One region of the Streptomyces sp. NPDC006368 genome, then DNA from elsewhere that is predicted to be linked to it. Evidence: predicted binding sites of a transcription regulator. Region 1 holds the regulator's gene; the other holds the start of a gene.
The links. Region 1 encodes HrcA, which represses chaperone genes, less so after heat shock. Its sites were predicted from a motif close to TTNGCACTCNGNNNNNCNGAGTGCNAA; they were not measured.
Positions count from the first base shown of each region.

Region 2: groES (co-chaperone GroES) is a predicted target of HrcA. The motif match lies at 1,358-1,384, and genes of this name have one in related genera.

Region 1 is NZ_JBEXQK010000063.1:16,907-20,187, reverse strand. It holds gene ABZZ38_RS28905 (nitronate monooxygenase) at 1-254, opposite strand, end outside; gene dnaJ (molecular chaperone DnaJ) at 472-1,608, opposite strand; gene hrcA (heat-inducible transcriptional repressor HrcA) at 1,609-2,625, opposite strand; gene ABZZ38_RS28890 (MBL fold metallo-hydrolase) at 2,801-3,281, shown strand, end outside.
Region 2 is NZ_JBEXQK010000001.1:219,533-222,813, forward strand. It holds gene ABZZ38_RS01150 (methyltransferase domain-containing protein) at 1-229, opposite strand, end outside; gene ABZZ38_RS01155 (polysaccharide deacetylase family protein) at 339-1,259, shown strand; gene groES (co-chaperone GroES) at 1,529-1,837, shown strand; gene groL (chaperonin GroEL) at 1,990-3,281, shown strand, end outside.

The DNA.
Region 1 (3,281 bases):
TAGACGTCGACGGCGGCGGCGTCGGCCTGACCCGGCTGCGGCATGAACAGGTTGACGCCGAAGGGCCGGGCGGTCAGCCCCCGAACCTGCTTGACCTCCTCGTACACGCCGTCGGCCGTCTTGTACCCGGCGGCGAGGAATCCGAGACCGCCGGCGTCGGACACGGCGGCTACGAGACGAGGGCAGGAGGCGCCACCCGCCATGGGGGCCTGCACGATCGGGTAACGGCAGAGATCGGTCAGCGCGGAGGACATGCACGCATGGTGTCACGCCCCGGCCCCGCCATCGAATCCCGGCCCCGCGCCCTGCCCGCCGAGCCCGCACGGCACCGAGCGGGTACGGCGCGGGGCCGGGTACGGCGCGGGGCGGGTGCCGGGGTCCTGACCCCGGCACCCGCCCCGCCCGTCGGCGTCGAGAAGCGCGAGCGCCCACAAGCGCCCGGTCCCACCGGCCCCACCGTGTCAGCGGTGCCTAGCGGCCGTTGAACGCGTCCTTCAGCCGCGAGAACAGGCCTTGCTGCCCCGGCTGGAACTGCCCCGTGGGCCGCTCCTCGCCGCGCAGCTTCGCCAGCTCGCGCAGCAGCCGCTCCTGCTCCGGGTCCAGCTTCGTCGGCGTCTGGACCTCCACGTGGACGATGAGGTCACCGCGCCCGCCGCCCCGCAGGTGCGTGACACCGCGCCCGTGCAGCGGGACGGACTGGCCCGACTGGGTGCCGGGGCGGATGTCGATCTCCTCGACCCCGTCGAGCGTCTCCAGCGGGCACTTCGTGCCCAGCGAGGCCGCCGTCATCGGGATCGTCACCGTGCAGTGCAGGTCGTCACCGCGCCGCTGGAAGACCGCGTGCGGCAGCTCGTGGATCTCGACGTACAGGTCACCGGCCGGGCCGCCGCCCGGGCCGACCTCGCCCTCGCCCGCGAGCTGGATGCGGGTGCCGTTGTCGACACCGGCCGGGATCTTGACCGTGAGCGTACGGCGGGAGCGGACCCGCCCGTCGCCGGCGCACTCCGGGCACGGCGTCGGCACGACGGTGCCGAAGCCCTGGCACTGGGGGCAGGGGCGGGACGTCATGACCTGGCCCAGGAACGACCGGGTCACCTGCGAGACCTCACCGCGGCCACGGCACATGTCGCAGGTCTGCGCGGACGTGCCGGGAGCGGCTCCCTCGCCCGAGCACGTGCCGCAGACGACGGCCGTGTCGACCTGGATGTCCTTGGTCGTGCCGAAGGCGGCCTCGTTGAGCTCGATCTCCAGCCGGATCATCGCGTCCTGGCCGCGCCGGGTCCGGGAGCGCGGGCCGCGCTGGGACGCCGTGCCGAAGAAGGCGTCCATGATGTCGGAGAAGTTGCCGAAGCCGCCGGCCCCGAAGCCGCCCGCGCCACCGCCTCCCGACGCGGACAGCGGGTCGCCGCCGAGGTCGTAGACCTGCTTCTTCTGCGGGTCCGACAGGACCTCGTACGCGGCGTTGATCTCCTTGAACCGCTCCTGCGTCTTCGGATCGGGATTGACGTCCGGGTGCAGCTCGCGCGCGAGCCTCCGGAACGCCTTCTTGATCTCGTCCTGGGAGGCGTCGCGGCGTACGCCGAGTACGGCGTAGTAGTCCGTGGCCACTTACGACTCCGCCAGGATCTGTCCGACGTAACGTGCCACTGCGCGTACCGCTCCCATCGTTCCGGGGTAGTCCATGCGGGTCGGTCCGACCACGCCGAGTTTGGCGACTGCCTCGTCGCCCGAACCGTAGCCGACCGCGACGACGGACGTGGAGTTCAGCCCCTCATGGGCGTTCTCGTGCCCGATGCGTACGGTCATCGCCGAGTCCTTGGCCTCGCCGAGCAGCTTCAGGAGCACCACCTGCTCCTCCAGCGCCTCCAGCACCGGCCGGATCGTCAGCGGGAAGTCGTGCCCGAAGCGGGTCAGATTGGCGGTGCCGCCGATCATCAGCCGCTCCTCGGTCTCCTCCACCAGCGTCTCCAGCAGCGTGGCCAGCACCGTGGAGACGGTCCCGCGGTCCTCCGCCTCGAAGGACTCCGGGAGGTCCTGCACCAGCTGGGGCACGTCGGTGAAGCGCCGCCCCACGACGCGGCTGTTCAGCCGGGCCCGCAGATCGGCCACGGACTGCTCGCCGAACGGCGCCGGGCAGTCGACCATGCGCTGCTCCACGCGCCCGGTGTCCGTGATCAGGACGAGCATCAGCCGTGCGGGAGCCAGCGACAGCAGCTCCACGTGGCGCACGGTCGAGCGCGTCAGGGAGGGGTACTGGACGACCGCGACCTGCCGGGTCAGCTGCGCGAGCAGCCGCACCGTGCGGCCGACGACGTCATCGAGGTCGACCGCGCCGTCCAGGAAGTTCTGGATGGCCCGCCGCTCCGGCGTCGACAGCGGCTTGACGCCCGCCAGCTTGTCGACGAAGAGCCGATAGCCCTTGTCGGTGGGGATGCGGCCCGCGCTGGTGTGGGGCTGGGCGATGAAGCCCTCCTCCTCCAGCACCGCCATGTCGTTGCGCACGGTGGCCGGCGAGACGCCGAGGTTGTGCCGCTCCGTGAGCGCCTTGGACCCGACGGGCTCCTCCGTGCCGACGTAGTCCTGGACGATGGCGCGCAGCACCTCGAGTCTGCGTTCGCTGAGCATCGCGCGCACCTCCAGCTGGCTCCGGTTCTCCTGCGTTGGCACTCGCGGTGTCGGAGTGCCAGGTTCACCCGGCCAGTGTACGGCGCCGGGGTACGCCCCTAGCAAGGGCCGCGGCCCGGGGCGGCCGTCCACGCTACCGCGCGACGGTGCTGGTCGTTGCCGATAGCGTCGCGGTATGGACGTCAGTTGGGAAGAGTTCGGCTGGGAGCGGCTCGGCGACGGTGTGGGCCGCAGGAGGCTGCCCGTCTGGGACGCGACCACGGCACTCGTGGTCGGCGAGCACGCGGCGCTGCTCTACGACACGGGCGCCACGCTCCGCGAGGGCGCCGAGATCCGGGCGCAGGCGCAGCGACTGCTGGGCGGGCGCAGGGTGACGCATATCGCATTGAGCCATCCGCACTTCGATCATGTGCTGGGCACGGCGGCGTTCGCGGGGGCGGAGGTGTTCGGCGCGGTGGGCGTCGAGGCGCTGATGAAGCGGGAGCGTGACGCGCTGCGGACCTCCGCGATCCGGCACGGGGTCGCCGCGGCCGAGGCGGTCGAGGCGACGGACGTGCTGGTCGTCCCGCACCACCTGGTGTGCGGCGAGTGGACGGTGGACCTGGGCGGGCGGCAGGTGCTGCTGGCCAACGTGGGGCCGGGGCACAGCGGGCACG
Region 2 (3,281 bases), on a different contig from region 1:
TGAAGTACATCCGGTACGCGTCCCGCGCGCCGAACTTGGCCACCGCCCGCTGCCGCAGCCGCGCCTGCCCGATCGCCGCCGTGACCAGCTCGGCCGGGTGTTCGCGGCGCAGCCGGGAGGCGACGGCCAGTTCCTGTGCGGGGTCGTGGTCGCGCAGGGCGGCGAGCAGGGTTCGGCCCTCGTCGGTGAGGAGCGCGGAGAAGGCGGCGAGATCGGTCACCCGGCCCATTGTGGGCCAGGAGGGGGATGGTGCGCGCGGGGCGGCGGTGTCGGCCGGGCGGCGGGCCGCGGCGCTGACAGGATGCGGCGCCATGCAGCTAGTAAGACAAACAGCACAAATGAGTAATGGTCGGCGGTTGGGGTGGCGGCGGGCGCGTCTGACGCTCACCGCCCTGCTTCTCGCCACGATCGCCTCGGCCTGCGCGACGCGGTCCGGCGACGAGGTCACCCCCGCCGCCGGTCAGCCCGAGCCGCAGCGGGGCGCCGCCGCCGGACCGGCCGGCGCGCTCAGCGCGTACGTGGAGAGGGTCAGGCGCGCACACGCCGCCCGCGCCGTCGTCGCCCGCAAGTGGGGACTGCGGCAGGCCCCGCTGCTCGCGCCGCCGCCCCCCGCGCCCGCCGACAAGCCGAAGATCACGTTCCGTAAGGGCTTCGAGGTCGGCGACGCCACCCTGCCGCCGGTCTTCACCACCGTCCCCACCAAGGAGCGGATCGTCTTCCTCACGATCGACGACGGTGCGGAGAAGGACCCCGAGCTGCTGCGGATGATGACCGAACTCGACATCCCGTACAGCGCCTTCCTCAGCGACTACGTGGTCAAGGACGACTACGGCTACTTCAAGAAGATGCGGGACGGCGGCACCGCCCTGCACAACCACACCCTCAACCACCGCTACATGCCCGCCCTCTCGTACGCGGAGCAGAAGCAGGAGATCTGCGGCCAGCAGGACATCATCGAGAAGCGGTACGGCAAGCGCCCCGCGCTCTTCCGGCCCCCCTACGGCAACTACAACGCCGACACGCTGCGGGCGGCCCGGGCCTGCGGCGTCAAGGCCGTGCCCCTGTGGGCGGCGGAGGCGTTCCCCGACCACATGGAGTGGCGCGAATGGGACCGGGACCTGCACCCCGGCGACATCATCCTCACCCACTTCCGCGGCAAGCAGGAGTGGAACGGCAGCATGGCGGACATGATCCGGCACGTGATGAACGTCGTCACGACCAAGGGGTACGCGGTGGCCCGGCTCGAGGACTACGTGTAGGCCCGCGACGCCGTCCGGAAAGCCCCGCGCCACGCGCTCCGGAGCGCCCGCGCCACGCGCTCCGGGGCGCCCCGCGCGAAACGCCGCGCCGTCGTGAATTGGCACTCCGCTTGACCGAGTGCTAACCGCGGCCATAGTCTCGGCTCTGGCACTCCCCGCAGGAGAGTGCCAACACAGCGACGGGCAGGTCCGGCACCCGCGACGACGGATCCACCTGGTCGCCACCTCAGACAGTTGACCCCGAGATCTCCGAAGGGGGAGGTCGGATCGTGACGACCACCAGCTCCAAGGTTGCCATCAAGCCGCTTGAGGACCGCATTGTGGTCCAGCCGCTCGACGCCGAGCAGACCACCGCCTCTGGCCTGGTCATTCCGGACACCGCGAAGGAGAAGCCCCAGGAGGGCGTCGTCCTGGCCGTGGGCCCGGGCCGCTTCGAGAACGGCGAGCGCCTGCCGCTCGACGTCAAGGCCGGCGACATCGTGCTGTACAGCAAGTACGGCGGCACCGAGGTGAAGTACAGCGGCGAGGAGTACCTCGTCCTCTCGGCTCGCGACGTGCTCGCGATCGTCGAGAAGTAAGTCACCCCGAAGCAGAGAATGCTTTGAGCTGCGCCCCTGGCCGCCCCGCTGATTCCATACCGCCGGGCTGCGAGGGGCGCGGTTCGTTTCACGCGATGGCGGCCGTTACAGGCGCGGCCGAGGATCGCAATCGAGAGGACTGATTCAGCCCCATGGCGAAGATCCTGAAGTTCGACGAGGACGCCCGTCGCGCCCTCGAGCGCGGCGTCAACAAGCTCGCCGACACCGTCAAGGTGACCATCGGCCCCAAGGGCCGCAACGTCGTCATCGACAAGAAGTTCGGCGCGCCCACCATCACCAACGACGGTGTCACGATCGCCCGCGAGGTCGAGATCGAGGACCCGTACGAGAACCTCGGCGCCCAGCTGGTGAAGGAGGTGGCGACCAAGACCAACGACATCGCGGGTGACGGCACCACCACCGCCACCGTCCTGGCCCAGGCGCTCGTCCGCGAGGGTCTGCGCAACGTCGCCGCCGGCGCCTCCCCGGCTGCCCTGAAGAAGGGCATCGACGCCGCGGTCAAGGCGGTCTCCGAGGAGCTCCTCGCCACCGCCCGCCCGATCGAGGACAAGGCCGACATCGCCGCCGTGGCCGCGCTCTCCGCGCAGGACCAGCAGGTCGGCGAGCTCATCGCCGAGGCGATGGACAAGGTCGGCAAGGACGGTGTCATCACCGTCGAGGAGTCCAACACCTTCGGTCTGGAGCTGGACTTCACCGAGGGCATGGCCTTCGACAAGGGTTACCTGTCCCCGTACATGGTGACCGACCAGGAGCGTATGGAGGCCGTCCTCGACGACCCGTACATCCTGATCCACCAGGGCAAGATCTCCGCGATCACGGACCTGCTCCCGCTCCTGGAGAAGATCATCCAGGCCGGCTCCTCCAAGCCGCTGCTGATCATCGCCGAGGACGTCGAGGGCGAGGCCCTGTCGACCCTGGTCGTCAACAAGATCCGCGGCACCTTCAACGCGGTCGCCGTCAAGGCGCCCGGCTTCGGTGACCGCCGCAAGGCGATGCTCGGCGACATGGCCGCCCTCACCGGCGCCACCGTCATCGCCGAGGAGGTCGGTCTCAAGCTGGACCAGGCCGGCCTGGAGGTGCTCGGCACCGCGCGCCGCGTGACCGTCAGCAAGGACGACACCACGATCGTCGACGGCGGCGGCAAGTCCGAGGACGTCGTCGGTCGGATCAACCAGATCAAGGCCGAGATCGAGTCCACGGACTCCGACTGGGACCGCGAGAAGCTCCAGGAGCGCCTCGCGAAGCTGGCCGGCGGCGTGTGCGTGATCAAGGTCGGCGCCGCCACCGAGGTGGAGCTGAAGGAGAAGAAGCACCGTCTGGAGGACGCCATCTCCGCGACCCGCGCCGCGGTCGAGGAGGGCATCGTCTCCGGTGGTGGCTCCGCTCTGGTCCACGCCGTCAAGGTCCTGGAGGACAACCTCGG